Chlorogloeopsis sp. ULAP01: one gene and its partner. The protein of the gene in region 2 interacts with the protein of the main gene of each other region in a pairwise test. Links are inferred from orthologs where the notes say so. Each region holds a gene or a part of one and is shown on either strand. Other genes may lie near its edges.

Region 1 (3,991 bases), on a different replicon or contig from region 2:
GGGTTATGGTTGATGGATGGGTTTTGGGTGTTTTGGATGGCACGACCCGATTTTGAAGATTTGCAAGTTTATCAACTAGCTGAGAAGCTAGCTAATGAGATTTGGCAGATTGTTAAGCAATGGGACTATTTCACCAAGGACACTATCGGCAAGCAAATTGTTCGATCTGCTGATAGTGTTTGTGCCAACAGAGCAGAAGGACGGGACAGGTATAATGACCCAGATAATCGACGTTGTGTCAAAATTGCTAGAGGCTCTTTATATGAAACAGTCAGTTGGTTGAGACTAGCCTACGCTCGACAACTTTTAACAAATGAACAAGTAAATCAATTTAAACCAATCATTGACGAGCTATAACCCAAACTCAATGCTTATCTAAACTCTATAGGGAATAGAGAATATAAATAACCAATGCCCCATGCCCATTGCCCATTGCCCCAGTCCCTAATCCCTAATGGTGGGCGATCGCTACTTGAGCTTGGTCGGGGTTCACTGCCCCATCTGGGGGTGAAATGATACTATTAATTAAAGCTTCAAATATAAGCTGTAGTTTAAAGCCATTATTTAAGTAACCTAGATTGGCTGATTTCGTTGCTGTTTTTGAGGAAATTCTCACTGGCAACTCATTACTTGAGTGTTAAAGCTCAATTGGATTAAACACTTATAATTATCCATCCAAATCTAAAATTCCCATCTTCACTTGAGTTTGTTCAATAACCTGCCATGCTAAAAACTTTGTTGGGCGATCCCAACGCTCGTAAGCTTAAAAAATACCAACCTTACATTAGTGAAATTAACCTCTTAGAGGAAGACATTAAAGCCCTTTCTGATGAAGATATTAAAGGCAAAACCACAGAGTTTAAACAGCGTCTTGCCAACGGCGAAACTCTGGATGACATTCTACCAGAAGCCTTTGCTGTAGTTAGGGAGGCCGGACGACGAGTTTTAGGATTGCGGCACTTTGATGTGCAACTCTTGGGTGGTGTCATTTTGCACACAGGTCAGATAGCTGAAATGAAAACTGGTGAGGGCAAAACCCTAGTTGCTACCTTACCTAGTTATTTGAATGCTCTTACGGGCAAAGGTGTACACGTTGTTACCGTCAACGATTACCTAGCTCGTAGGGACGCGGAATGGATGGGACAAGTACATCGTTTCTTAGGCTTGAGTGTAGGGCTAATTCAGGCTAGCATGACTCCTCAAGAGCGGAAGAAAAATTACGATTGTGATATTACCTACGTCACTAACAGCGAGGTTGGCTTTGACTACCTGCGCGACAATATGGCAACGTCGATGGCAGATGTGGTACAGCGTCCGTTCAACTATTGTGTGATTGACGAGGTAGACTCGATTTTAATTGACGAGGCGCGGACTCCGTTAATTATTTCCGGGCAAGTCGAACGACCAACAGAAAAATACACCGAAGCTGCCCGAATTGCCAACGCACTCAAAAAAGACGAGCATTACGAGGTGGATGAAAAAGCTCGTAACGTGCTATTGACAGACGAGGGTTTTGCCGAAGCAGAAAGGCTTTTAGAAGTAAAAGATTTGTTTGATCCGGAAGATCCGTGGGCGCATTTTGTCTTTAACGCCATTAAAGCCAAAGAACTTTTCCTCAAGGATGTAAATTACATCGTTCGTAATGGAGAAGTAGTAATTGTAGACGAATTTACTGGGCGGGTGCTTCCCGGAAGGCGCTGGAGCGACGGACTACACCAGGCTATTGAAGCAAAAGAAAGAGTAGAAATTCAGCCGGAAACCCAAACTCTAGCAACAATTACCTATCAAAATCTGTTTTTGCTGTATCCAAAATTAGCTGGTATGACTGGAACAGCAAAGACAGAAGAAGCAGAATTTGAAAAAATTTACAAACTAGAAGTAACTGTCATCCCCACCAACAGAACCAGAAGACGCCAAGATTTGTCTGATATGGTGTTTAAGACCGAAGCAGGAAAATGGCGGGCGATCGCTCAAGAATGTGCTGAAATGCACAACCTTGGTAGACCTGTACTGGTGGGAACCACAAGCGTAGAAAAATCAGAATATCTCAGTCAGTTATTAAAGCAGATGAGTGTTCCCCACGAACTGCTCAACGCTCGACCAGAGAACGTGGAGCGTGAAGCGGAGATTGTGGCTCAGGCAGGACGCAAGGGAGCCGTAACTATCGCGACAAACATGGCTGGTAGAGGTACGGATATTATTTTGGGTGGTAACTCAGAATATATGGCTCGTCTGAAGCTGCGGGAATACCTCCTACCTCGAATTGTCAAGCCAGAAGATGAAGATATATTTGCCATTCACAGGGCTGGTGGTTTACCTCCTGCTGCCACTGGTGGCGGACAAGGTTTTGCCCCAGGCAGGAAAGTCAAAACTTGGAAGGCTTCGCCTCAGGTTTTCCCAACTCAACTTTCTAAAGAAACAGAACAGTTACTCAGACAAGCAGTGGAATCTGCGGTGCGAGAGTATGGCGATCGCAGTCTACCAGAGCTAGAAGCAGAAGACAAGGTAGCTATAGCCGCAGAAAAAGCTCCCACTGACGATCCCATAGTTCAACAATTGCGACAAGCATACAACCGCGTTAAGCAAGAATACGAAGCGTTTACCAATCGTGAACACCAAGAAGTAGTTGACTTGGGAGGTTTGCACGTAATTGGTACAGAACGCCACGAGTCGCGGCGGATTGACAACCAATTGCGGGGACGTGCCGGAAGACAAGGCGATCCTGGTTCAACCAGATTTTTCCTCAGTTTAGAGGATAACTTGATGCGGATTTTTGGAGGCGATCGCGTAGCGCGGTTAATGGATGCCTTCAATGTCGAAGAAGATATGCCGATTGAATCGGGGATGTTGACTCGCAGTTTGGAAGGCGCACAGAAAAAAGTTGAAACCTACTACTACGACATCCGTAAGCAGGTATTTGAGTATGACGAGGTAATGAACAATCAGCGTAAAGCCATTTACGCTGAACGCCGCCGGGTATTGGAAGGGCAAGACTTAAAAGAACAAGTAATTGAGTACGCTGAAAGAACGATGGATGACATCGTTAACTACTACATCAACCCCGATTTACCCTCAGAAGAGTGGGAATTGGACAAGTTGGTGGAAAAAGTTAAAGAATTTGTCTATTTACTGGCAGACTTGCAGCCAACTCAATTAGAAGATATGTCAATGGGCGAGATTAAAGCATTTCTGCACGAACAGGTGCGAATCGCCTACGACATGAAGGAAGCTCAAATAGATCAAATCCAACCCGGATTGATGCGCCAAGCCGAAAGGTTCTTTATCTTGCAGCGAATTGATACATTGTGGCGAGAACACCTACAACAAATGGATGCTCTGCGCGAATCTGTCGGATTGCGGGGTTATGGTCAAAAAGATCCGTTGATTGAGTACAAAACCGAGGGTTATGAACTCTTCTTGGATATGATGGTCAATATCCGCAGAGATGTGGTGTACTCGTTGTTCATGTTCCAACCCCAACCACAACCAGTAGTGCAAACATCCTCAGAGATGGTTTAAAGTTTGCAAGTAGTTTAAGAGTTAGTCTGTAAATTAAGTAGTTAAGCGGGTTAAGGTTTGAGAGAAACTTTTACCCGTTTTTTTATATTTGGATTTGATTTTTAATTGCTGCCAAGATATTCGGGGATCTGAAACTTGCGGCTTGTCACAATCAATGTGGTGGAGTACTAGCAAGTCACTCCAAAGGATTTGGGTTATACTTATGCCAATTCAGCGTGACTAGAGTTGATATTTAACTCAGCCTGTGTTATATTACTCAAGTTGAAAGTTTGCGGGCATAGTTTAGTGGTAAAACCATAGCCTTCCAAGCTATTGATGCGAGTTCGATTCTCGCTGCCCGCTTCAAGAGTCAATCCTAGTGTTTGCTATTTATCGCTTCTCAAGCTTAATTAGGATATTTACTGTAGTACATAAGTATCATTTAAATACGATCGCCTAGCCATACACCTCGAAGCTGGCTTTTTGAGGTGAG
Region 2 (3,456 bases):
CATGAAAAACACCAAATGCCGTTCAGTCAAAACAAAATCATGGATTACAGAGTATCGATCTAGCTTATAAGCCGATTTTTGGACGATTTTGCCAGTGCGATCGCTCTTATAAAGATTCAACTGCACATGACTGCCAAGGCTGATGCCAAAGTTAAAAATTTCACCACTATGGGGATCGCGTTTGTAATGAGCAGAATAGGGTAATTTATCATTCAACCCACCTAAATCATCCAATCCCCTAGTCTCAAGATTTTGCAAATCGAGCGCAGAAGGTTCGCTAGCTTCCCACAAAGCTAACAGTTTATCGGGTAAAGCTAACACGGATGTATTGGCTGCATTTTTTACTTGCAGGTTCCAGCGCTTCCAAATTGCCCCTGGTGGATGCATCCCATAAACGCCATAAAGGAACTTATCTACCTTGGTTTCTGCTTGATACTCCGCTGTTTGTACGTAACGATACACTGCCGTTGCTCCTGCATCAGTAAAATGCACGGCTAGTACCGCTCCATCTCCATCAAACCAGTGTCCTACACGCATACCGCCCCGCTCTAACCGTGCTGGGCCATTACGATAAAGTGTGCCTCGTAAACCTGGGGGTATTTTACCAGATAAAACTGATAGGGGAGCCAGAGAAAATTCTTCAGCAGGTTGAGCGATCGCTCCTGCCCAAGTTGTTTTTCTTAATCTTTCGTTAACTATAACCATAGAAAATTTTTGTGAATGTATTAGGGACAAGGAGACGCGGGGAGGTGGAGACACGGAGACAAGGAGAGCAATAAAAAATTGTACAGACGCGATTAATCGCGTCTCTACCCACTAACAAATGACCAATGACTAATCCCCAGTACCTATTATTGTTATATTTTTGCAACATCACAATCATCAGCCATGCTACAGAAGATTAATAAAAAATTCGCCGCTTTAGTAATTTTTGCCTTAACAGCTTTACTAGCTTGCACACCACAAATCCAAGTACAAGGCAATGCCAAATTTCGTCAAGGTAATGTGATATTTATTCACCCAGATGGTACAAGCGCATCTCACTGGGGTGCGGCGCGGATGCTTTACCTTGGGCCGGATGGTAGCCTGAATTGGGATCGGATGTCTAATCTTGCCGTTTATTTGGGACACATGAAAAATCAACTTACTGCCACATCTAACGGGGGTGCAGTAACTCACGCCACAGGAGTAAAAGTAAACGCTGATTCCTATGGTTTAGATGAGAAAGGTAAAGCTGTAATCGCTGCTTCTAGGAAACCTCAAACAATTATGGAAGAAGCTGTCGCTGCCAAGAAAGGAACAGCTATCATCAACTCTGGTATTATCCTTGAACCGGGAGCAGGTGCGTTTGTTGCCAAGACTTCAAATCGCCGTCAATTTGCAGAAATTACCAAACAAATTGTTGAGTCTGGGGTAGATGTGATCTTGGGAGGTGGCGAGGTATGGTATCTTCCTAAAGGAACGGCTGGCAGACACGCCACAGCTGTACAAACTCAGCGAGAAGATGGACTCAATTTGGTAGAACTGGCTCAGAAGAAGGGTTACACTGTTGTTTATACTCGCGATGAATTATTAAAGTTACCAGGAAATACTAAAAAAGTATTAGGAATTTTTGCTGCTGACGATACTTATAACGATGCACCAGAAGAAGAGTTGAAAAAGCAGAATTTGCCCCTATACGTTCCGACTGCTCCGACGGCAGCCGAGATGTTACAAGCCACTTTCAAGATTGTGTCATCTAATCCCAATGGTTTCTTTATCGTTTTGGAAGAAGAAGGTAGCGATAACTTCTGCAATTTTAATAATGCAGTTGGTTGCATAGAAGCAGTCAAACGTGCCGATGACGCTGTAGGTGTGGCAATAAAATTTATTGAAAAAAATCCCAATACTCTATTGGTAACGGCAGCAGATAGCGATGCTGGTGGATTAGAAGTAGTGGGAGTGACAGAAAAAGATTTTCCTTTAGATAAGCCTTTGCCTGAGAAAGGAGGGAATGGCGCACCTTGGGATGGCAAAGATGGCACGGGTACACTGCCTTTTATCTCAGCACCAGATCTACAAGGAAAGCGCTTTCCCTTTGCGATCGCCTGGGCGGGTTTTGGTGATTTCACTGGTTCTATTATTGCTAAAACTCATGGCTTGAATGCACAAGCACTACCAAACACCGTAGATAACACTGGTATTTATCAGCTGATGTACCAGACTTTGTTTGGCAAGGAATTACCAAAATCATAATTTTAAGGGGTGAGCGCCAATGTTGATTACCAATAGTGATTTTTAGCTGATATGGCAACAGCCAAAGTGGTTAGGACATCAACCAATGATAAAACTTAGACAACAAAAACTTTTAACCCTGTCATCTGTCACCTGCTATACTACTCGCTAAAACAACACTCTCAACTAAAAATAAAGTTTTCTCTATTAATTGGATTGTAGAATTGGTGACATTACTAGCATGATTTAGACAATCTAGTAGTAACTTATTTGCATCCCAATACTGCTGTAGTAATTGCCACTCCTTTTCGTTGAATTGCCAATCCTGACAAATTTGGCGATCGCTAACTATTAAATTTTGCAACTTAAGAGTCCATGTTTCTCCATTTGCTTGCCACCACTCTTTCAGAGCGATTTTACCTACATAAGAATACGGAAGTTCGCTTTGCAACTGTTGTAGCGATTTCTCTAAAGATGGATACTCGTGTAATAAATCCTGTAAATCAACAGCAAGCTTGATCGCAGATAAACGCTGGCAGAAAATATTATCGCTCATCTTCAGACTTACACCAAGAGCATGAACTAAAGCTAAGTCTAAAGCTAAATCATCAGCTAATTTCCCAGTCAAGCGATGATCTAAAAAAACAGCTAAAGTTTGGTTATTAGCAAGAGGATGATCAATAGGAAGATTGAGGGTAAAGTAAAAAGCGCGTATACTGGCAGGGTGATAAGATGCACTAATAGTTGAAGATTTGTGCTCTAGCCAAATTAAAAAATTGTGTAATTTTAGATTTGAGTTCGCTAGGATATTAATTTGTTGCTTCATTAATAGTAATAATTCATCAGCTGGTTGTATCATACCTGCTGTTAGCAAAAAAACTTCTTGCCAGCGTTTATCGCCGATTTGCGTCACAAATTCTAGTAGTGTTTGAGAATTAGCATTGGCAACAATTTCTCTGGCTGTTAAATACTCTTGAAAAGTCAAATGAGAAAAAGAATAAATACCTCGTGCCTGTTCTAGTAATAGTCCATGTTGAGCTTCAATAGCTTTCAAAACAGCACCACTATCAATTTGTAAAGCTTCTACATCTATTGGTTCAAGGGGAAAATGACGTAGATAACTAGCTATTAATTGTTGTATGTTATTTTCGGAGAAGAAGTAGTTTCCCTGAGAAAAAGTAGTTGATGCTAAATAACAAAGTAGCTTGATTTTGTGTGATAAAGACAAATTGCGATAAACTT

The links. The genes of interacting proteins can lie anywhere in the genome.
Region 1: the proteins of QUB80_RS19000 (region 2) and secA interact in binary tests that used the Escherichia coli proteins (3 or more experiments, as listed by UniProt). The link is inferred for Chlorogloeopsis sp. ULAP01 from one-to-one orthologs.

Annotation. Positions count from the first base shown.
Region 1 is NZ_JAUDRH010000015.1:236,100-240,090, reverse strand. What follows is about bases 377-3,719. They hold secA (preprotein translocase subunit SecA), read left to right. Parts: upstream 377-723; coding sequence 724-3,519; downstream 3,520-3,719. Other genes in these bases: QUB80_RS26960 (hypothetical protein), read right to left, coding at 452-616. In the rest of the region: QUB80_RS26965 (four helix bundle protein), read left to right, coding at 37-357. UniProt on the Escherichia coli protein: Required for protein export, interacts with the SecYEG preprotein conducting channel.
Region 2 is NZ_JAUDRH010000009.1:120,800-124,255, reverse strand. What follows is about bases 254-3,061. They hold QUB80_RS19000 (alkaline phosphatase), read left to right. Parts: upstream 254-888; coding sequence 889-2,235; downstream 2,236-3,061. Other genes in these bases: QUB80_RS18995 (NACHT domain-containing protein), read right to left, coding at 2,357-3,061; QUB80_RS19005 (carotenoid oxygenase family protein), read right to left, coding at 254-705. Also shown: more of QUB80_RS19005, read right to left, coding at 1-253; more of QUB80_RS18995, read right to left, coding at 3,062-3,456.